One region of the Planococcus maritimus genome, then DNA from elsewhere that is predicted to be linked to it. Evidence: riboswitches for the same ligand, from Rfam matches in the RefSeq annotation. Region 1 holds a riboswitch; each other region holds the start of a gene.
What was found. Region 1 has a riboswitch for S-adenosylmethionine ahead of BBI11_RS13585 (O-acetylhomoserine aminocarboxypropyltransferase/cysteine synthase family protein). Riboswitches for the same ligand answer to the same signal wherever they lie in the genome.
Positions count from the first base shown of each region.

Region 2: it holds a riboswitch for S-adenosylmethionine, as region 1 does, so the genes downstream of both, metK (methionine adenosyltransferase) here and BBI11_RS13585 (O-acetylhomoserine aminocarboxypropyltransferase/cysteine synthase family protein) in region 1, are expected to answer to the same signal.
Region 3: it holds a riboswitch for S-adenosylmethionine, as region 1 does, so the genes downstream of both, BBI11_RS14120 (methionine ABC transporter ATP-binding protein) here and BBI11_RS13585 (O-acetylhomoserine aminocarboxypropyltransferase/cysteine synthase family protein) in region 1, are expected to answer to the same signal.
Region 4: it holds a riboswitch for S-adenosylmethionine, as region 1 does, so the genes downstream of both, BBI11_RS03075 (bifunctional homocysteine S-methyltransferase/methylenetetrahydrofolate reductase) here and BBI11_RS13585 (O-acetylhomoserine aminocarboxypropyltransferase/cysteine synthase family protein) in region 1, are expected to answer to the same signal.

Region 1 is NZ_CP016538.2:2,743,032-2,748,856, forward strand. Features, by position in the region: gene metX (homoserine O-acetyltransferase MetX) at 1-725, opposite strand, end outside; gene BBI11_RS13585 (O-acetylhomoserine aminocarboxypropyltransferase/cysteine synthase family protein) at 739-2,028, opposite strand; SAM riboswitch class I at 2,130-2,244, opposite strand; SAM riboswitch class I at 2,432-2,544, shown strand; gene BBI11_RS13590 (methionine ABC transporter ATP-binding protein) at 2,677-3,708, shown strand; gene BBI11_RS13595 (methionine ABC transporter permease) at 3,698-4,348, shown strand; gene BBI11_RS13600 (MetQ/NlpA family ABC transporter substrate-binding protein) at 4,415-5,248, shown strand; gene BBI11_RS13605 (M20 family metallopeptidase) at 5,300-5,825, shown strand, end outside.
Region 2 is NZ_CP016538.2:1,218,449-1,224,273, reverse strand. Features, by position in the region: gene BBI11_RS06195 (LLM class flavin-dependent oxidoreductase) at 1-143, opposite strand, end outside; gene BBI11_RS06190 (alpha/beta hydrolase) at 191-991, opposite strand; gene BBI11_RS06185 (gamma carbonic anhydrase) at 1,092-1,601, shown strand; gene metK (methionine adenosyltransferase) at 1,637-2,833, opposite strand; SAM riboswitch class I at 3,037-3,147, opposite strand; gene pckA (phosphoenolpyruvate carboxykinase (ATP)) at 3,385-4,974, shown strand; gene BBI11_RS06170 (alpha/beta hydrolase family protein) at 5,048-5,825, opposite strand, start outside.
Region 3 is NZ_CP016538.2:2,842,958-2,848,782, forward strand. Features, by position in the region: gene BBI11_RS14105 (carbohydrate kinase family protein) at 1-773, opposite strand, end outside; gene BBI11_RS14110 (MetQ/NlpA family ABC transporter substrate-binding protein) at 958-1,785, opposite strand; gene BBI11_RS14115 (methionine ABC transporter permease) at 1,798-2,469, opposite strand; gene BBI11_RS14120 (methionine ABC transporter ATP-binding protein) at 2,459-3,472, opposite strand; SAM riboswitch class I at 3,546-3,652, opposite strand; gene BBI11_RS14125 (carbon-nitrogen family hydrolase) at 3,699-4,493, opposite strand; gene BBI11_RS14130 (pyridoxal phosphate-dependent aminotransferase) at 4,579-5,748, shown strand; gene BBI11_RS14135 (purple acid phosphatase family protein) at 5,785-5,825, opposite strand, start outside.
Region 4 is NZ_CP016538.2:582,554-588,378, forward strand. Features, by position in the region: gene BBI11_RS03060 (copper resistance D family protein) at 1-1,009, shown strand, start outside; gene BBI11_RS03065 (acyltransferase family protein) at 1,235-3,229, shown strand; gene BBI11_RS03070 (DUF6920 family protein) at 3,363-4,196, shown strand; SAM riboswitch class I at 4,302-4,403, shown strand; gene BBI11_RS03075 (bifunctional homocysteine S-methyltransferase/methylenetetrahydrofolate reductase) at 4,507-5,825, shown strand, end outside.

The DNA of each region.
Region 1 (5,825 bases):
AGTTTGCGTCCTTGGTAATCCAAGTAAGACTGGACTTCAAAGTCATTTCCGCTGCGTGCACGACCGAAACGCCCGTTGAATAATTGGCTGCTTCGGTACGTCACCATACCAGCCATGCGGGCGATTTCAAATCCTTTTAGCCGCGTTCCCAGCGGATAATTACCGGCTTGGAACTCAGGGTCATTTTCGATTGCCTGGATGCCAATATGGTTGAACGCCACTCCATAGTCTCCGTAATAAGGCGTGACCGCGAGCGTGATGGCCGTATCCAAAAAGTCCGGATAAAGCCGCGCCCATTCCAAAGTTTTCATACCGCCGAGAGAGCCGCCAATGACTGCCGTGAGATGGTCGATACCTAATAGTTCCAATGCTTGGCGCTCTGCTTTGACCATGTCACGGATCGTCAATTCCGGAAAGGTGCCGCGGTAAGGCTTCCCGGTTTCTGGATTGATGGACAGCGGCCCTGTCGACCCATTGCAGCCGCCGAGCACATTGAATGTGATGACTTGGAATTGTTCAGTATCCACCGCTTTTCCAGAACCGATCAGACCCGCCCACCAGCCTGGTTGATCCGCAGTTCCTACTGCGTATTGATCACCTGTCAATGCGTGGCAAACCAGAATCGCAGGTGCAGAACTTTCCCCGACACGTTCATACGCCAATTCTACTTCAGGCAATAGTTGGCCTGATTCAAGTGTTAGCTGGCCGATGGATACTGTGCTCATCCCAATCCCCTCCTTACGCGTTCTCGAGTACTGCCGCTTGAATGGCTTGCTCTAAATCAGCGATTAAATCTTCATGGTTTTCCAATCCTACAGACAAGCGAATCAACTCTTCCGTAACGCCAGTGTTTTTCAGCTCTTCTGCCGTCAATTGCTGGTGAGTCGTTGAAGCCGGATGGATGATCAATGATTTGGCGTCGCCAACATTCGCGACATGCGACCATAAATGAACGCCATCGATGACTTTGCGTCCTGCTTCTCTTCCGCCTTTGATGCCGAAATTGACGATCGACCCGTAGCTGTCTTTCAAATATTTATCAGCAAGTGTTTTCGATGGATGGCCTTCGAGACCCAGGTAATTGACCCACTCGACTTGCGGATGGCCTTTTAAGTATTCTGCAACTTTTTGCGCATTCGTCGCATGGCGCGGAATCCGCAGATGCAAGGTTTCAAGTCCCTGCAACAAGGCATGGGCGCTGTCCGCGCTGAGCGATGGGCCGAAATCACGCAATAGCTGGACGCGCAATTTGGTAGCGAACGCCGCTTCCGGCACGTCGATGCCAAAACGGATGCCGTGGTAGCTTTCGTCCGGCTCGGTATAGTTCGGGAAGCGTGGATTGTCCCAGTTAAAGCGCCCCGCATCGACCGCTACGCCGCCGATTGTCGTCCCGTGCCCGCCGATCCATTTCGTGGCGGAATGGATCACTACGTCTGCTCCAAATTCGATCGGATTGCTGACGAAAGGAGAAGCGAATGTGTTATCGATCAATAATGGAACTCCATTTTCGTGGGCGATATCCGCGACTCGTTCCACATCGAATACGTTCAAACTAGGATTTCCAATGATTTCGCCAAACAAGGCTTTCGTCTTGTCTGTAATCGCTGCACGGAAATTTTCAGGGTCGGTCGCATCAACGAATTTTACGTTAATGCCATAACGCGGCAAGGTATTGGCGAAGAGATTATACGTACCTCCATATAGGTTGCTGTCCGCAATAATTTCATCTCCCGCTTCAGCGATATTCAATACAGAGAATGCAATGGCGGCCATTCCGGAAGACAAAGCAACCGCTGCCGTTCCGCCTTCAAGTAATGCGACGCGTTGTTCGAATACATCGACTGTTGGGTTCATGATCCGCGAATAAATATTGCCCGCTTCTTTCAAGCCGAATAGGTTTTGTGCGTGCTCTGTATCTTTGAATACATAAGAAGTCGTTTTATGGACCGGTACGCCGCGTGCCCCTGTTACTGGATCGGGTTCTTGGCCGCCGTGTAAAAGTAGAGTTTCTGGTTTAAAGTTTGTCATTGTTCATTCCTCCTGTTTTTGTGATCGGTTATTCGGATTTGAGGAGGACAGAAAAAGACCCTCTTCAGAAAGAAGAGGGCCGTTAGTTACGGATTTGCCTCCTCTTATCTTTCAGCGACGCAAATGCGCACTGTAGGATTTAGCACCTTTCCAGACATGAGCCTGTTGGTTGCCGGGCATCGTAGGGCCTATTCCCTCCGCCTCTCGTGATAAGAGTATTTAGTTTTTTTTTTGCTTGTGGAACAGTATAGAGTGCAGCGATACTTAAAGTCAAGTGTATTTTTCTAAAAATTTAAACTACTATATAAACGAAATTTCCCCCAAAAAAATTTTAACAAACATGTTGACTTTTTCGCTATTTCAAAATAGAGTAGGAATCACGAATTGAATAGCTTACATCACTTTCTTATCCAGAGAAACCGAGGGACAGGCCCTATGACGTTTCGGCAGCAGATTCGCAAACCAGCGAAAACTGTGCTAATTCCTGCAAATGCTCTAGCATTTGGAAGATGAGAATGAGATGGTTTCATATTTTGGAGCCCTCTTTTTTCTTGCGCATAAGAAAAAAGAGGGCTTTTTGTTGTTATTTCAAGAAAGTGTTCGTTTGCACTCATTCGAATCGTTATTTGCAGCCACAGGAGGGACACCATGATTCAATTTGAAGCAGTCAAGAAAACTTATGTATCCGGAAAACAGCAAGTCCATGCACTCAATGGCATCGACTTGACCGTTGAGACCGGAGAAATTTACGGCGTCATCGGATTCAGCGGCGCTGGAAAAAGCTCGTTGATCCGCACCGTGAATTTGCTCGAACGCCCATCAACAGGGCGCGTGCTGATCCACGGAGAGGATATTTCCACGTTGAGCGCACGCAAAATTCGCGACACACGAAAAGACATCGGCATGATCTTCCAGCATTTCAATTTGCTGAATTCAAAAACCGTGCATCATAATATCGCGATGCCACTGCTTTTGGCCAAGACACCAAAAGCGGAAATCGATCGGAAAGTAGCTGAGCTTTTGGAATTTGTCGGACTCGCCGACCAGGCCAAAAAATACCCGGATCAATTATCCGGCGGTCAAAAGCAGCGCATCGGCATCGCTAGAGCCTTGGCGACCAACCCGTCCATTCTTCTTTGCGACGAAGCAACGTCTGCACTCGATCCGCAGACGACCCAGTCTATCTTGGATCTACTGCGCCGGATCAACAAAGAATACAATATCACCATCTTGCTCATCACCCATGAGATGGGCGTTATCCGTGAAATCTGTGACAAAGTGGCCGTCTTGGAAGAAGGACGCGTCATCGAGCAAGGCAGCGTGTTTGAAGTATTCACCAATCCACAGCACGCGACGACAAAGCGCTTTGTTCGTTCTGTCATGAATGACGAGCTGCCCGATTCGTTGCTCGAACAGATTCGCCAAAACGACGGCACTCGGCCCATTTATCGTGTGCAGTTTACCGGAAATTCAGTCGGCCAGCCGTTCATGTCAAGAGTATCGCGTGAGTTTCAGCTTGATTTGAATGTGTTGTTTGGCAATATTACAGAACTTCAGGGCATTCCATACGGCAATTTGATCGTTGAATTCGATGGCGCTCTTGCAGAGATCGACCGCGCCCTCGCTTCGATTCGTAAAGATAAGATTCAAGTAGAGGAGGTCCAACAATATGCAGGTTGATCAATCACAAATTTTAGAAGCTTTATGGGAAACGCTTTATATGACCGGCGCATCCTTCGTATTCTCCCTTGTCATCGGCTTGCCGCTTGGTATCTTGCTGGTCGTTACAAGAAAGGGCCATCTACTCGAAAACGAAGCTGTATTTAACGTATTGAACATTGTCATCAATATTTTCCGCTCAGTGCCATTCATCATTTTGATGGTTGCCATCATTCCGCTGACACGCATCATCGTTGGTACATCAATCGGTACAGCGGCAGCCATCGTCCCGTTGGTATTTTACGCCGGGCCATACATCGCCCGACTCATCGAAAACTCTTTGCTCGAAGTCGATAAAGGCGTCATCGAAGCCGCCCAGGCGATGGGTGCTTCTCCCGGACAAATCATTTTCCGATTCCTGATCCCGGAAGCGCTCAGTTCACTTGTTTTGGCGTTGACGATCGCTATCGTCGGCTTGATCGGCGCATCCGCCATGGCAGGTGCCATTGGTGGCGGCGGGCTTGGCGACTTGGCCATCACTTACGGCTATCAGCGATTCGACACAGTGGTCATGCTGTTGACGGTCGCCATTCTCGTTGTCTTAGTCCAAGGCGTCCAATCACTCGGCAACTTGATGTCCCGCAGAGTTCGACGTAGTTAATTTTATTCTCACCAAGTTCTACATCTATCAAATCAACTATCATAAAACCAATTGGAGGATTTCATTATGAAAAAAATAACAGCACTTTTAGCCACAGCCGGATTAGCTACACTTCTTACCGCTTGCGGAGACGACAGTTCAGCTGACGAAACAACGAAAGTGACACTCGGCATCAGTGGATCAGATACGACGATTTGGGATTACGTCGGGGACAAAGCCGCCAAAGAAGGCATCGAGCTCGACATCATCACGTTCTCGGATTACGTAGCCCCGAACTTGGCACTCGCTGAAGGCGAACTCGACTTAAACGCATTCCAGACGATTTCTTATTTCGATGAATTTGTTGAAGAACATAATGTCGACATCGTGCCGATTGGCTCTACTGTTATCGCGCCGATGGGCTTGTATTCGGACAAATACGAATCGATTGAAGAACTTCCTGATGGCGCTCAAATCGCTTTGCCGAATGAAGCGACCAATATGGGCCGTGCACTCCTCTTACTCGATGAATCGGGGCTTATCACCTTGTCCGACGATGCCGGATTGACGGGCACAGCAGAAGACATCATCGACAACCCGAAAAACATCGAAATCGTCCCGATGACTTCGGCACACACACCGCGTGCGATGGCTGATGTTGCAGCATCCATCGTTAATAATGGCATTGCTGTGGACGCTGGATTGAACCCGACAGAAGATCCGATTGCGAGAGAAAGTGATACGGCAAAACCATATATTAACTTGATTGCCGCACAAGCTGGCGAAGAGGACAACGAAGCCTATCAGCGCATCGTTGAATTGTACCAAGAAGAAGATACCGCTGAATTTGTCATCGAGCACACAGAAGGCGCTCAAATCCCAACTTTCGTTTCAGTTGAAGAATTAGTCGATTATCAATAAACAACAGACCCAGCAGATCGTTCATACACGATATTCCAAGGGGGACCTCACATGACAACCATTACCGAAGCACGTGAAACCATTACCGGATCGATTGAAAAGAATCGCGCCCACTACCTGCGCATCAGCCATGCCATCCATGAAAATCCAGAAATCGGCAATGAAGAAGTCTTTGCGAGCGGGCTGTTGACCGGTTTACTCGAAGAAGCCGGATTTCAGGTGGAAGATGGTGTCGCTGGCCATCAGACGGCTTTTTACGCAGTCCGCGACAGCCAAAAACCAGGGCCGACCATCGCTTTTCTAGCTGAGTACGACGCCTTGCCTGGAATTGGTCATGCATGTGGACACAATATTATTGGCACGACCAGTGTCGCAGCCGCGATAGCGCTCAGTAAAACCTTGGAATTGACCGGTGGGCGTGTCGTCGTCCTTGGCACACCCGCTGAGGAAGGCGGACCACACGGCAGCGCGAAAGGCAGCTTCGTCAAACACGGCCTGCTTGAAAAAATCGATGCTGCATTGATGCTTCATCCATCAGGAAATTCGGCGGTTACCGGCCCTTCGCTTGCCGTCGATC
Region 2 (5,825 bases), 1.5 Mb from region 1:
TCGTGATGTTCCGATACCCAAAAACGCGTATAGCCCCAGTCTTCTGCGTGTTGTGCTAACTGCACCGTATCAGCTAGCGCTTGTTGCGCTGTCTGTCCTTGAGAAACCGGAGATTGATCCAATATGCTGAAACGAAGCGGCATTTCCATCTCTCCTTTTTATTAACTATCGTTGTGAATAGATTAAAGGATTATTGGCTGCGGCGCATTCTTTCCGCTTCAACTGCCGTTTCGGCAAAATGCAGCATGGACTTGAATATTTCATCGCGCTCCGGTTCTTGCAGCAAATCGTGATAGCAGAACGGCCATTCCTTAAAATGAAATTCATTCGCAGACTGCTTGGACAGCCATGACCGTCCAGCTTTCGTCTGCGTAATCAAATCCCGCTGGCCCGTCTGAAGCATAATCGGCATATCCGGCAACTGTAGATGTGCGGCCTGCTCCAAATAAACGAGTAATTCTTTCCACCAAGCCGGCGAACTGAGCGATTGGATCGCTTGAGGCGCTTTCGCCGACTCTTCTTGGAATTTACGTCTCGTCAAATGACGCAATTCCACTCCGTGGTCGACTTTCCCTTTGCCGGTCAGTTTGCTGAGTCCGGACAAGGCAAGTGTTGGCTTGCTCGGGACTTTTTGCAGCTCAAACCAAGGAGAGCTTAGGATGGCGCCAGCAACAGGATGGCGATTTTCTGATAGCGCATGGATAGCGATCGAAGCGCCAAGCCCGTGTCCAGAAAGAATAACCGGCAAGTTATTTTCTGCCGCTAAGCGCAGCAGTTCAGCAGCGGTTTTGTCGTAATCATAGAAAGATTCCCGGTGCACAGCATCGGCTGATGTCTGCGTTCCGTGGCCTGGTAAATCAGCCATATACACATGAAAGCCATTCCTGCGCCAGTTTTCGATTTGCCATGCATAACGCTGATGTTCCTCATAGGCACTATGAATCAACACCACGACGCCTTTCGCTTCACCTTCTGCTTGCCACTTCCACATAACGCGCGCCTCCCTTATCCAGCTCGATCGATTGACCTTTTCCAATGTTTTGATACGATTAGAACTAATTACATCTTATCAATCTTAAAGGAGCTTTGCCATGATCTATCCATATAAAGACAAATCACCAAAAATTGACAAATCTGCATTTATCGCTGATTATTCGACTATAACAGGCGATGTCACAATCGGAGCTCATTCATCGGTCTGGTTCAATACCGTTATCCGTGGAGACGTTGCCCCGACCATTATCGGAAACAACACCAATATCCAGGATTTATCAATGTTACACCAAAGTCCGAACACCCCTCTTATACTTGAAGACGATGTAACGATTGGCCACCAAGTGACCTTGCACAGCTGCACCGTGAGAAAAGGCGCGCTCGTCGGCATGGGCTCGATAATCCTCGATGGCGCGGAGATCGGGGAAGGTGCTTTTATCGGCGCCGGAAGCCTTGTGCCGCAAGGAAAAACCATTCCAGCCGGCACGCTCGCATTCGGACGCCCCGCAAAAGTAGTGCGCGAATTAAACGAAGCGGACAAAACAGATATGGAACGCATCGTCCGGGAGTATGCGGAAAAAGCCGCCTACTATAAATCTCTTCAATAGAAAAAGCAGACGGAATTTTTCCGCCTGCTTTTTTCTTATGCGTTCGCTTGTTGTTTCAAAGCATCCGCTTTGTCTGTGCGTTCCCACGGAAGGTCGACATCCGTGCGTCCGAAGTGGCCATAAGCCGCTGTTTGTTTGTAAATTGGGCGGCGCAGATCCAACATCTTGATGATGCCGGCTGGACGCAAATCGAAGTTCGCGCGTACTAGTTCGATGAATTTATCTTCGCTGACTTTGCCTGTACCGAACGTATCGACCGCAATCGATACCGGATGTGCAACGCCGATTGCATAGGCAAGCTGCACTTCACACTTATCAGCAAGTCCAGAAGCGACGATATTTTTCGCGACGTAACGGGCTGCATAAGCACCGGAACGGTCAACTTTCGTTGCGTCTTTACCAGAGAATGCGCCTCCACCGTGTCTTGCGTAGCCACCGTACGTATCAACAATGATTTTACGGCCAGTAAGACCAGCATCGCCTTGTGGCCCGCCGATTACGAAGCGGCCAGTCGGGTTGATGAAGTATTTTGTCTCTGCATCAAGCAATTCAGCCGGTACGACTTCATTGATGACATATTCCTTCAAGTTGCGCTGGATTTGCTCCAAAGAAACTTCCGGATGATGCTGCGTTGAAATGACAATCGTATCGACACGCACCGGTTGATTGTTTTCATCGTATTCAATCGTTACTTGCGTTTTGCCATCAGGGCGCAAATACGGCAAGATTTCTTCTTTGCGCACTTCCGCCAGGCGGCGTGCAAGTTTGTGCGCCAAGCTGATCGGCAATGGCATCAATTCTTCTGTTTCGTTGGAAGCATAACCAAACATCAAGCCTTGGTCGCCTGCCCCAATTTCATCCAATTCCTTATCGGTCATCTGTCCTTCACGAGCTTCAAGTGCCACGTTGACGCCTGCAGCGATATCCGCCGATTGCTCATCGATTGCCGTTAACACAGCACTCGTCTCGGAGTCGAATCCGTATTTCGCGCGCGTATAGCCAATTTCTTTGACGGTTTGGCGGACAACTTTTGGAATGTCTACGTAAGTAGATGTCGTGATCTCTCCTGCAACAAGGACAAGTCCTGTTGTTACAGTGGTTTCGCATGCCACGCGTGCATTTGGGTCTTCTGTTAGGATGGCATCCAGAATTGCATCTGAAATTTGGTCGCAAATCTTATCCGGATGGCCCTCTGTTACTGATTCTGATGTGAATAATCGACGGTTTGTCAAAAAAAGTTCCTCCTTATATCCTGCGAGATTGCTCTCGAAATTGATACGGTACTCGTTTTCCCATGTCAAGTCCGTTTCCCTAGAGGGAATTGAACTTCCAGCTTTTTCAGCCTGCACACGAGGATTAAGGGCATTCCATAAAAAAATCCCTTCTCTCATCTTTAAGCAATGAGGAAAGGAATAATCATCATAAGCACCTTTCACTCTTATCGTCCAAGGCATACGCCTTGCTTCAGGTTGGGCACCATCGCTGCATAAACAGCAGGTTGCCGGGTTTCGTAGGGCCTGCACCCTCCACCAGCTCGGAATAAGAGTATCCGTTCAATTTCCCATCATACGGAATGAGTCAAGCGCTGTCAACGTTTTTAAAGGAAACGGTTGTCAGACTTTTAAGCATGCATCTTTTTCTACTATTGTATAAACACAAATCGCGAACATCGACAGATTTCTAGTTATTAGTATAGACTAATCATGGCAATGTGTTATACTAATGTTCGAATATACATCTTCCCCATTCATTTGGGAATAAACGAAAAGGAAGGTACATATATATGACTTCAGTGAACCTATCAAATGATTTGAAAGAGCTTGTGAACGGCTCGAATATCCATATGCAATTATCCGTTCCCCAATTGGTGGAAGCGGCAACATCCCGCGGGGAGGCTGTTCTTACGCGTGAAGGCGCTGTCAAAGCGGAAACTGGCAAATATACAGGCCGTTCGCCTAAAGACAAGTATATGGTAGAAGAGGCAATTTCGAAAGACAAAATTGACTGGGGCACTGTCAATCGCCCGATTTCCTCTGATATTTTTGAAAACCTATATGCTAAAGTCATCAATCATTTGAAAGAAAAAGACGCTTTGTATGTCTTCAAAGGCTTTGCCGGTGCAGATCCTGAATCGCGTCTGGCGATTCAGACGATCAATGAATACGCTTGGCATAACCTATTCGCCCATCAATTGTTTATCCGCCCTACTGCGGAAGAATTGAAGACGCATGAAGCTGAATTCACTGTCGTTTACGCTCCGACTTTCCACGCAGACCCTGCAGTGGACGGAACGGATTCTGAGACCTTTATCATCGTATCGATGGAAAAGAAAATCATCTTGATCGGCGGTACGGAATACGCTGGCGAAATGAAGAAATCCATCTTCTCGATCATGAACTATATCCTTCCTGAAAAAGACATCCTCCCGATGCATTGCTCAGCAAACGTCGGCAAAAACGATGATGTTGCTTTGTTCTTCGGCCTTTCAGGTACTGGAAAAACAACCTTGTCGGCTGATGAAGACCGCAAATTGATCGGTGACGACGAGCATGGCTGGTCCGATAACGGCGTCTTCAATATCGAAGGCGGCTGCTATGCCAAAACAATTAATCTATCACGTGAAAACGAACCACAAATTTTTGACGCGATTCGTTTCGGCTCGGTACTAGAAAACGTAGTGGTCGATGAAGATACCCGCATCCCGGATTACGATGACGGCTCGCTGACTGAAAATACGCGTGCAGCTTATCCGATCGATGCCATCGATAATATCGTCGTCCCTTCTGTTGCAGGACACCCGAAAACGATCGTCTTCTTGACGGCTGATGCATTCGGCGTATTGCCTCCAATCAGCAAATTGACGAAAGAGCAAGCGATGTATCATTTCCTTAGCGGTTACACATCGAAATTGGCTGGCACAGAACGCGGTGTCACGTCACCTGAAGCAACCTTCTCGACTTGCTTCGGCTCTCCATTCCTTCCGCTTCACGCAACCGTTTACGCTGAAATGCTCGGCGACAAGATCGATGAGCACGGTGCAGACGTCTACCTCGTAAACACGGGATGGACTGGCGGCGAATACGGCGTCGGGAGCCGCATGAAATTGTCCTACACACGCACGATGGTCCGCGCAGCAATCCGCGGCGACTTGAACGGTGTCGACATGGAACACGAATCGGTCTTCGGATTGAATATGCCGAAAGAAATTCCTGGCGTCCCGACCGAAGTTTTGAATCCACGCAACGCATGGGCTGATAAAGAAGCTTATGACCAAAAAGCACAGGAACTGGCGAAGAAATTCAAAGACAACTTTGAAAAATTCGGTACTGTGGATGCTGGCATCAGCCAAAAAGGCGGCCCTACGCATAATTAATCCAATTAAAAAGGCCAAGAGAAATGAGTCATTTCTCTTGGCCTTTTTTGTTTATTTTATTGTGGATTTCTACTTAAGCTTCTACCTCATCTTGACGACTAACTATGCCATTTTTGCGCTTCTCCTGATCTTTCATCCATACCGTCAATGCCTTCGCGGTTTTACGGTTCGCCAAAGGTGGGAAGAAATGCGTATAATCTGGAAAATACCAGGTTTCACAAGGCTGATGATTGAGTTCCAAAGCTTGTTCTAACAGAAAGGCTTGCTGAGGTGAGACATTATCGTCTTTCAAGCCATGGATAATCAGGTAAGCTGCCTTGCTTTCTCCGATATGCATCAACGGATTACGCTCTTCAAATGCCGGAAGTGCGGTATTCGGCGTGCCGCCGTAAAGCCGTTTCATCATGCGGCGCATATCCAGCCGCTCTTTATAGGTCAGTACCGTATCTGTTACACCAGCCCAGGTTACGACAGAACAAATATCATTTCTCAAAATAGCTGTCCACAAGGCCATAATGCCGCCACGTGAAAAGGCCAATAAATGTACCGGACCAGTACTGAATTTCTTTAGCACATCCACGGCATGGACAGCATCATAGCGATCTGCACCGGCAAATTCGTCTTTCCCTTCACCGCCCCGATTGCCCCTGTAATAAGGCGCGAACACAGTAAATCCCATGCCTGCAAATTGCGCGATCCGTGCCGGTCTTACCATTCCAATTGATTGGATGCCACCGCGCAAATATAAGATTCCGCTGCCGCTTGAAACGGTTTTCGGTTCTGCCAGCAAGCCTTTAATGCGCAAGCCCTCAGACCAATACGTCACTTCGCTCAAGCGCACATTCGGATTC
Region 3 (5,825 bases), 100 kb from region 1:
AACGCATCTCCAGCACCCGTCGTATCGACAGGCTGGACCGGTACGACCGGCACATGGATGGTCTCTTCCTGAAAAACCGCATGCGTGCCATGTTCTCCATCCGTGACGAAAACTACCGGCAGGCGGTATTTTTTCAAACTTTCGATGCCCGCTTCCAATGAATCAGCTTCCATCAGGAACAATAGCTCTTCCACTGTCAGTTTTAAAATATCCGCCTGCGGCAAGAAGCGCAGGACGGTCTGTCGACACAACTCCTCGCTTTCCCAGCGCAAAGGCCGGATATTGACGTCATATGAACAAATCACATCGTGGGATTTAGCCAACTCCAAAGCCTGCGCCGTCGTTTCACGCGCTTCCGGATGAAACAAGGTGCCTGAGCAAAAATGGAACAGGCTGGCCGATTCAAAGGCTTCCCCTGCGAGTTCGTCCGCTGTAACTTGCAAATCGGGCGTCTCATTATCATAAGAAGCGAAGACGCGATCGTTCGCTTCCGTTAAATGAATATAAACTCCGCTGATGCGTTTTTCCGGGCGTTTGATTGAATGCGTCAAATCGACACCTTCCGCCTGGAGCGCCTGGCAGAAAAACGATGAAATTTCATCATCCCCAGTGATGGTGATAAATGCCGAGGGGACTCCAAGCCGGCTGACGCCGGCAGAGACGTTGACGGTAGCGCCTCCGAGATATAGATCAAACGAGTCGTTATCTTTGGTAGTGGCGATATAGTCGACAAACGCGTCGCCATAAGTCAGGACGTGCCTGTTAGCTTCCATAATTCTCTCCCCTTCTCCAAAGAACCTTCACATGCTGCTTTTCTCTCAGCAACTTGTTAAATTCACTTTCCCTATTATTTCAACAGAAAACGGGCAGGGCAAGAGAAAAGCTTTAAACGCGCGGTATCATGGGTTTTTGGCATAAAAAAACCGGAGAAAAATTTTCTCCGGCGGGCTTATCTTATTATTCAGCCATCCACTCCGGTTTGCCGAAGCCTACGAATTGCTCATCAATGACCACTTCGAATTCTTCCGACTCGACGATTTCGACCAGATCCGCTGCCAATTCGCTATCTTCATTGTCTGCTGAAACCGCTACGACATTGCGGTACTGGTCAGGCATGTCTTCAAGCGCCAAAGCGTCAAGCAAGTCCATGTCCGCTGCGAGGGCGTAGTTGCCCGGAACGGCGGCAAGGTCTGTTCCTTCCACTGAACGCGGCAATTGGCCCGCTTCAATCGGCTGGAACACCAGGTTTTTTGGATTTTCCGTTACATCGCGCTCGGAAACTTTGAGCACTTCCGCATCCGGGTCTAGTTCAACCAAGCCTTCATCCTGCAGGATCAATAATGCCCGTGCACCGTTGACGGGATCGTTCGGAATCGCGATAGTCGCGCCTTCCTCTATTGCCTCTATCGAATCGAATTCATTCGAGTAGATGCCCATCGGCGCGGTCGGGACTGTGATCAATGCACTCAAATCCATATTGTTTTCCGTTTCGAAGTTTTCTAGGTAAACCGTGTGCTGGAACAAGTTGGCGTCGATCTCCCCGTTGTTCAACGCATTATTCGGCTGGATATAATCACTGAATTCGATTGTTTCCACCGTGTAGCCCTTTTCTTCAAGTGACGGCACAATGGCCGCGTTCAGCATATCGCTATAAGGGCCGGCTGTCGCGCCTAGTTTGATGTCTTTCGACGCTTCGCCGCCTTCAGTTCCTGAATCTGTTTCTTCTCCGCCGCACGCGGCTAGTGCAAGTGCGCTCGCTGCCAATATCCATGTAAGTTTTTTCATGTCTTTCTCTCCTTATCGTTTATCCAGTTTTTTGGCTGTAAAGTCGCCGGCTTGTTGAATCAATTGAACGAGCACGATCAAGATGACCACTGTCACAACCATGATTGTATTGTCATATCGGTAATAACCGAAACGGATGGCCAAATCGCCGATACCGCCGCCGCCGACTACGCCCGCCATCGCTGAATAGGCGATTAGGCTGATGACCGTCAGCGTAACGCCTTGGATCAGGCTCGCTTTTGCTTCCGGTAAGAGTACGTCTTTAATGATCATCCACGGCGTGGCACCGACGGCGATCGCCGCTTCGATGACGCCTTTATCGATATCCCGAAGCGCCGTTTCCACAATGCGTGCGAAAAACGGAATCGCTGCAACCGATAAGGAAACGCTCGCTGCAATCGGCCCGATCGTTGTACCCGTGATCAATTGCGTCAATGGAATGAGCGCTACCAGCAAAATGATGAAAGGGATCGAGCGGACGATATTGACGATAAACCCGATGACCGAATTGACCGGCCGGTTTTCCCAGAACAAGCCCCGGTCTGTGATGAATAGCAAGATGCCAAGAGGCAAGCCGATGATCAATGCCACGGCCAATGAAATGCCGATCATGATCAGGGTCTGATAAAACGCTACTTGGATCTCCGGCCACAAATCAATAATTCTTTCCCATTCAATCCCCATGCTTCATCACCTCCGCAATTGCATTGCGTTGTTCTAGATACCTAATTGCCTCGCCTACTTGCGCTTGGCCGCCTTTCAGTTCCATGACAAAAATTCCAAGCGGCAGCTCCTGTATGTATTCAATCGCACCGTGCAGGAAATTGCCTTTGACCGGATAGCTTTGCAGCATGTCCGAAATAATCCCTTCCCCGGCGACTTCACCTTTGAACAATACTTTGACAATCGTGCCGTCGCAGCGTGCAAGAATTTCTTCCGGCACATTAAATGACACGACGCTCGAGATAAATTCTTTTGTCAAAGCCGTTTTCGGATCGGCGAAGATATCGTAGACGCGCCCTTCTTCGATGACGCGCCCTCCTTGCATGACCGCCATACGGTCGCAAATTTCCTTGACGACGTTCATTTCATGGGTGATCAGCACAATCGTGATATTGAGCTTGCGATTGATGTCTTTCAATAAACGCAAAATCGATAAGGTCGTGTTCGGGTCAAGTGCAGAAGTCGCTTCATCGCATAACAGCACGGCCGGTTCATTGGCGAGTGCTCGGGCGATGCCGACACGCTGCTTTTGCCCGCCGCTCAGCTGTGCGGGATAGACATCGCGTTTATCCGACAAGCCGACCATTTCCAGCAGCTCATCGACGCGCGTGCCGATTTTCTTGCTCGGCGTGCCCGCTGCGCGCAGGGCGAAGGAAATGTTTTCCGCAACTGTTTTTTGGCTGATTAGATAAAAGTGCTGGAAAATCATGCCGATTTTCAGGCGCGCTTTGCGCAATCCGTCACCGCTCAGCTTCGTTAAATCCTGCCCATCAACTCTCACCGTCCCGGATGTCGGGCGTTCGAGCAAATTGATGCAGCGAATCAGCGAGCTCTTGCCCGCTCCCGAATAGCCGACAATGCCGAAAATCTCCCCGGTCTTCACTTCTAAGCTGACATCGTCCACGCCATTGACCGTACCGTGCTTGGTTTGATAAGTTTTGCTCAATTGTTCGATTTGAATCATGCTGTCCACTCCCCCAGGCAAATAAAAAATGTCTCTTTTTTTATCAAAAAGAGACATCGAAAATGAAAATTCCGACTTATCTTTCAGAATGGCATCCATTCTGCAGGAATTGGCACCTTCCCATTATATGGGGGTTGCCGGACGTCATAGGGCCTTACCCTCGGTCTCTCTTGATAAGCGTGCGTATTTGGTTGTTTTCCATACTACCTGCACGGGGACAGTATTGTCAATGCGATTTTTCAAACTTTTTGTATAACTCGACGCGCCGGTCATCGAATACCGGGATACGGCCCCGTACTTCGTCGACTTCTAACAGGTCGATTTCAGTGTAGCCGATGCCTTCGTCTTGCCCCATGTCCATCCGCACTTCCCCCCACGGTGCAATGACCATCGAATGGCCGCCGAACTCATTTTTCGGGTCACTGCCGATGCGGTTTACGGCGATGATGAAGCATTGGTTTTCGATCGCTCGCGCCTGCAGCAGAATACGCCAATGGTCGATTCGCGCTGCCGGCCATTCAGCTGGCACGAAAATTGCCTTCGCCCCGTTCAGCGCTTGTGCGCGCAACCATTCCGGGAAACGGATGTCGTAACAGATGACGCCGCCATAGGTTTCGCCATCCAACTTGAATGTGCCGAGCGATCCGCCTTCTTCGAGATGGATATGTTCATCCATCAAGCCAAAGCGATGCGCTTTATCGTATTCCGAGACGAGTTCTCCAGTCGAATCGGCTACATACATCGTGTTGTAAAAACCGCCGTCTTTCTTAGTCGAAACCGAACCCCCGACGATATGGACGTCCCGTTCTTTCGCAAATTGCTGCAACAATTTCATGGTTCGGCCATCACGGTCCGCAAGCTCCTCAAGCTGTGTCAATGCGTATCCCGTGTTCCACATTTCAGGCAACACGATGATTTCCGCCCCGTTTTCTGCGGCTTCTTCCAAATAATCTTTCACACGTTGAAAATTCGTTTCCGGGTCGCCAAACGCGATATTCATCTGCACACAAGCGATTTTCATGTTCTCTCCCCCTGTAGACAGTTTAGATTAAACTCTATAAGATTTGATGTAGATGTGCAATTATTTAGAAAACAAGGAGGATTCCATGGACTTTTCAAATCGCTTACACAATCTTCCAGATCAATTTTTCGCTACGCTCGTTGCGAAAGCTTCAAAAGCGATCGAAGAAGGGCGCGACGTCATCAATCTGGGCCAGGGAAATCCTGACCAGCCGACACCGCCGCATATCGTCAAGGCTATGCAAACAGCAGTAGCCGATCCGAAAACACACCGTTACTCACCATTTCGCGGGCTTGGTACATTACGAAAAGCCGCTGCCGATTTTTATAAACGGGAATACGGCGTCGACATCGATCCGGATTTGGAAGTCGCTATTCTTTCCGGCACAAAAATCGGCTTTGTCGAATTGCCGATTGCCCTTCTGAACCCTGGCGACTCTCTCTTACTGCCCGATCCAGGCTATCCGGATTATTTATCTGGCGCACCGCTTGCTGATATCACACTTGATTTGATGAAGCTCGAGCAGGCCAATAGCTATCTGCCCAACTATAACGATGTGTCAGAGTCGGTCCGAGAGCGCGCCAAACTGCTGTATTTGAACTACCCAAACAACCCGACCGGTGCTACTGCCGATCAGGCTTTTTTTGACGAGACCATTGAGTTCGCCAAACAGAACGACATTGCCGTCGTGCATGACTTTGCCTACGGGGGTATCGGTTTTGAAGGCCAAAAACCGGTGAGCTTCTTACAATCTGAAGGAGCCAAAGATGTCGGCATTGAAATGTACACCTTATCGAAAACCTATAATATGGCAGGCTGGCGCATCGGCTTTGCAGTCGGTAATTCCAAGATGATCGAGGCCTTGAATACAGTCCAGGATCATTTGTTTGCAGGCATCTTCCCGGCGGTTCAGCTCGCCGCAGCCGAAGCCCTAACTGCAAGCCAGCAATGTGTCGATGAGCTGGTTGAACTGTACGAAAACAGGCGCCGCGTACTGATGGATGAATGCCGCCGGATCGGCTGGGATGTCGAGGCACCTAAAGGCTCGTTCTTCGCCTGGCTGCCGGTCCCTGAAGGCTTCACAAGCATCGCATTTTCCGATTACCTGCTCGACAAAGCGGACATCGCCGTGGCGGCAGGAAGCGGCTTTGGCTCTGCAGGCGAAGGCTTTGTCCGCGTCGGCTTGCTGGTGGACGAACAGCGCATCAAAGAAGCGATCCAGCGCATCGAGAAACTGGGCATTTTCACTAAGTAAGCAAAATAAAAAAGAAGGCGCAATGCCTTCTTTTTTTTATTTTGTATTAACTACCATTTCCATATCCCAATACAAAT
Region 4 (5,825 bases), 1.1 Mb from region 1:
TCTCGCAGGAGACGCTGTCTTGCGGTTTATTCCATCGGAAAAAAAGCCGCTTATTGAAGTTCCGAAAAAATGGCTGGTGCTGGCGCTTGCGTCGGTTCCGCTATTGCTTGCGCCTCCTGTCATCCAGCTCATTTTATTGCTTGGGGATAGCTTTGGCCTGATACAAGCCGTGATCGATGTCATCACGCAATTTCGCACCGGCCAAAGCTATGTATTCGGCGTCTTGATGGCGGTGGCGTGGCTGATTGTCGTGTGGCGAGACGGGTCGGCAGGCTTACGGACTTTTTGGCTAGTGCTCAGTGTGCTCAATGTAGCGTATGCAAGCCATGCGGCATCGATTGCGGATTGGCAAGGATTTACGGCGCACGCGCTTCATTTCCTGGCGCTTGTATTATGGGCCGGCGTCTTGATCCACATCGCCTGGTTTATGAAAGACGGGCGCGATTGGCGTGCGTTTCTTAAATGGTTCACGCCGTTTGCGGTGGCCATGATGGTCATTTTGATTGGCAGCGGAATTTGGCTCATGCTGTTTTTCGTGGCGCCGGAAGATTATGCGAGCTCGTGGATCTTGCCTTATGGACAGCTATTGCTGCTGAAACATTTGAGCATCGTTCCGCTCCTGTTCGCCGCGTTCATCAATGCCGCCTTATCGAGAAGCGATGCGCCGAACCGCTCCTGGCTCAAGGTGGAGAGCTGGCTCTTGCTATTGGTGTTATTAATCACTGCTTTCATGAGCAAGCTCGCCCCGCCGCATAATATCAACGAAACGTTCCGGCTAGAAGGCAGCGCGCCGTTTGTCGAATGGTTCGCTGGGCCGCAGTATTTGCCGGTGCAGGCAGTGTGGACGCCGAACATCGACGGCTTTTTGATGATGGCGATCGGCGTGATTTTCCTCGGCTTGCAATGGCTTGGGTATCGCAAGCAATTGCCCGAATGGCTGTCGTTCGTGTTCAGCCTTGGGTTTGTAGCGGCGATGTACAGCGGATTTATGTTCAGTTTCTTATTTTAATGACTGCCCTTGCCAGAAATGGCGGGGCTTTTTTTAAGGCACAAGAATATTTCGACTATCGGATATGTTGTTGAGACTTACGCGGGATTAAGGTACACTAGAAATGGCAAGGAATGGATTTTAATTATTCAAAAATTTACTCTTTAATAATAAATTTACAATAAAAGTGTTTTGTTTGAGGACTATTCCTTTCCTACAAAATATTAGAATGGCGAGGTACACATCATGGCAGATTTACGGGTGCCTGAAAAGCGCTTCCGGCCTGAGCTGGAAGGCGTCCGCGCAGTCGCGGCGCTTTTGGTGGCAGTTTATCACATTTGGATTGGGTCGGTTTCCGGCGGAGTCGATGTCTTTTTCATCGTCTCGGGATATTTGATTACAACGTCTCTATTGTCACGGATGGTGCGCGAAGGCCGCATCAATTATTTGGAAAATCTATTAGGCTTGGCGAAACGATTGTTTCCACTGGCTTTTACGGTACTTGCCGTCAGTGCGGCGCTGTCGATTTTCTTATTGCCGCTTAGCACATGGCGCCAGACAATCGCCGAATTGTTTTCGTCGATGTTTTACTTCCAAAACTGGCAGTTGGCCAATAACGCGGTCGATTATTTGGCACAAAACAACACGGCAAGCCCGTTCCAGCATTTCTGGGCCTTGTCGATTCAAGGACAGTTTTATGTCACGTGGCCAATCGTCATTACACTCGTTTATCTGTTAGCGACGAAAATCCTGAAGACGCCGGTGCGCAAAACTTTGCTCGCCGTGCTATCGGTGATTTTCCTTGCTTCACTCAGCTATTCGGTTTATATCACGGCGGTCAATCAGCCGTGGGCGTATTTCGATACCTTTGCACGGGCTTGGGAATTCTCGCTCGGCGGGATGCTTGCGCTCATGCTTCCATATTTGAAATTCCCAGATCGGGCCCATCTCATCATGGGTTGGGTTGGGCTTGCGATCATCGCCTTCACGGGCATGGTGTTGCCAGTCTCGACTGTCTTCCCGGGATTTGCGGCATTGTTGCCGACGGGCGGAGTGATCTTGGTCATTATCGCCAGTGAAAACGGCCAGGCGTTCGGCGTGCAGAAATTGCTCGGCTCGAAACCGTTCCAGTATTTCGGCAGCATTTCCTACGGTTTTTATTTATGGCATTGGCCGCTGTTGGTGTTCTATTATGCCTACTTCAACACAGATACGGTAACCACTCCGGCAGGTCTTACCATACTCGGAATTACGTTCATCTTGTCCGTCCTGACGATTCGACTCGTCGAAAAGCCAGTACGCGAAATGCCGATCAAGCATTCGAAAAAACGCTTATCGAAAGTGCTGGTCGCTTTGATGACACCGGCGATTTTAATCGGCCTCTCGTGGGGCGTTTTCGTCCAGGCGAGCAGCAGCAATGACGAGCCGGTAACCATCGAAGACAATCCAGGCGCGCGCGCCGTATTGGAAAATATCCAGCCGGCGGAAGATGCGGAACTGCAGCCAGACTTCTTGTCGGCGAAAGAAGATTTGCCGACCTTCTACAGCAATAAAGATTGCTTCCTGACAGGCAGCGTCAGCTCCACGCTGAAAGAATGTTCGTTCGGCGTCACGGAAAATCCTGAACATGTCGTCGCACTCGTGGGCGGTTCGCATTCGGGGCATTGGTTCCCGGCACTTGAAGCTGTCGCAGAAGAGCTGAACATGCGCATCGATGTTTACAACAAAGATGCGTGCCGATTCTCAAGCGGCGATTTTGATGGCCAGCTGGATGACGCGTGCATGACCTGGAACGATAATTTGCAAGAACGCTTGATGGCAGAGCCGCCTGATTTGATCTTTACCACAGCAACGGTAAATTCAGGAGATACGGTGCCAAAAGGTTACATCAATAAATGGAAAGAATTCGAAGGCGTGGCGGAGATCTTTGCCGTGCGCGACAATCCGCGTATGAAAACCGATCCGACGATCTGCCTTGATGGTTCGAGCGTAGAAGAATGTTCGGTTGAGCGCAGTAAAGGCCTTGCGGATGTCGTGCCATGGGAAAACACGGAAGGCATTCCGGACAACGTCACGTTTGCCGATATGTCCGAGTATTTCTGTACAGACGATACGTGCCCGCCAGTTGTGGGCAATGTATTGGTATATCGCGATAAGCACCATTTAACGACGCTGTATTCGCAAACGATGGGGCCGGCATTGAAAGAACATCTCGAACCGGCTCTTGAAAATTTAAACTGATGAATACCGAACGCCCCCGGAAGCTTAGCCTTCCGGGGGCGTTTTTCGATTGGCGCTTTGTGCAGGGGAAATGAAGGGCGTGTCGAAAGAGTTACGAAGGAATGCGCAGCAAAATCGGAAAGGGGTATGGGACATGAAACGCATATGGCCGATTTTAGCATTGACATCACTCGGAGCATACGGGGCTTATCGAAAGTACAAAGACATGACGCGGCTTATCAAGCCGACATGGCCGGAAGTCCGGCATGCCGGCGAAGTGGAAGAGGCGAGGACGGCGCATCTGCCAAAACCGATCGCCAAATGGCTGGAGACGATCGGCGCAGTCGGCCGTGAGCAGGTGATGGGCGTTTATGTAAAGCAAGTGGGCTGGATGAAGACCAAACCTGACCAGGAAGAATGGACCGAATCGACTGCTGAGCAATATAGCTTTGTCGAACCGCCATCGTTTTATTGGAAAGCGCGCATGAAAATCGATGGCCTATTCGTTACCGGATCCGATAGTTTCCGTGACGGCCGTGCAGGCATGCGCATCCGCTTTGCGGGGCTGGTGCCGATCAACCGGGCGATTCCGGACGGCAAGCGTGATGAATCGGCACTTCAGCGCTTTTTAATGGAGATGGTCTGGCTGCCAGGACTGGCTTTTAGCCCGTACGTGCGTTTTTTCAATAGCAGTGAACGATCCGTGGAAGCCGAGATGAGCTATAACGGGTCGACCGCCAATGTCACCTTCGAGTTTGATGAATCTGGGCGCATGAAACGAGCGCGGGCGATGCGCTATAAAGATATTGGTGAAGAGGCCAAGCGCTTGCCATGCATCGCCGAAGTGCACGAATGGCAAATAATCGACGGCATCGAAATGCCAAGACGCGTCGATATTACATGGATCATCGATGGCAAACCCTTCACTTGGTATAAATTTACCGTCGAGCAAGCCGCCTTCAACCCGCGGGTGCCGGATGCCTGGTAAGTAAGTGGGGGATTTAACAGAAAGTTTGTTGTTTTTTGATAAATTTTCTTGACCCAAATCACCTCAGGGGGTATCATGTGGAAATACTTAAAATTGAATAGTGAATTCTTATCTAGAGAAGTCGAGGGACTGGCCCGATGACGCTTCAGCAACCAGCCACTAAGGTCAGGTGCTAATTCCAGCAGGCACACGCCTGGCAGATGAAAAGGAACGAGTTCGATATCGTAAAGCCTTCTTTTTCATGGAAGGCTTTTTTTGTTTCATATCGATGCGTCCGCAGCTGCATGGCAAATCAACCGGAGGAGGACGAATCATGTTATTAGATGAATTGAACAAACGGATGCTGACGGCGGATGGAGCCATGGGGACATTGCTGTACTCGTACGGCATCGAATATTGCAACGAGGAACTGAATATCCAGCGCCCCGAAGTGATCGAGAAAATTCATCGTGATTACATCGCGGCGGGAGCGGACATTATCCAAACGAACACATACGGGGCAAATGCCCACAAACTGGCTCGCTACGGGCTAGAAGATCAGGTAGAGTCGATCAATAAAGCAGCGATGGCCATCGCCCGTAAAGCCGCAAAAGATAGCGGGCAGTTTGTGCTCGGCACGATCGGCGGCATTCGCGGCATTCGTAAAAGCGATGCGACATTGGACGAAATCGTCGCCATGGTTGACCAGCAAGCGCAGCACCTGTTATCCGGCGATCCGGACGGTTTATTGCTCGAGACGTATTATGATTTCGAGGAACTCGCAGCGACCGTTACTCATTTAAAAAAATTGACCGACGCGCCGCTCATTGCCCAGTTGTCAATGCATGAACCGGGCATTTTGCAAAATGGCATGAATTTGAACGAAGGCTTGAAACGTCTTGACGCACTCGGTGCAGAAATCGTCGGCGTCAACTGCCGTCTTGGCCCGCACCATACAATCCAGGCGTTCGAAGGCGTCGAACTGCCGGAAAAAGCGTTTTTATCGGCTTATCCGAACGCCTCACTCCTCGATATCGAAGACGGGCGCATTGTCTATGAATCAGAAGCCGATTATTTTGGCCGTGCAGCGCTGCTGTTGCGCGAAGAAGGCGTGCGCCTTATCGGTGGCTGTTGCGGCACGACGCCGAAACATATCGAAGCGGTCAAAAAACGCATCGGTCACTTGCAGCCGATCACTGAAAAGAAAGTCGAAGAGAAAAAGCCGATTGTCATTCGCGAAGCAGAAGCCTTGAAAGACAAGCCTTTGCACGAAAAAGCAAAAACCGAGCGGACGATCATCGTCGAGCTGGATACACCGCGCCATTTGGAAATCGATAAATTTCTCGAGGGGTCTAAAGCATTGGACGCGGAAGGCATCGATGCTATCACGATGGCCGATAATTCACTCGCGTCGCCGCGTATCAGCAATATGGCGATGGGCTCGATCCTCAAGCACCAGCAAGATGTCAGACCTCTTGCGCATATTACGTGCCGCGACCGCAATTTGATCGGCCTGCAATCGCATTTAATGGGGCTCGACGCACTAGGTATCCACGATATACTCGCCGTCACGGGCGACCCAACAAAAGTCGGCGATTTCCCGGGCGCGACGAGCGTTTATGATGTATCGAGCCTGGAATTGATCCAACT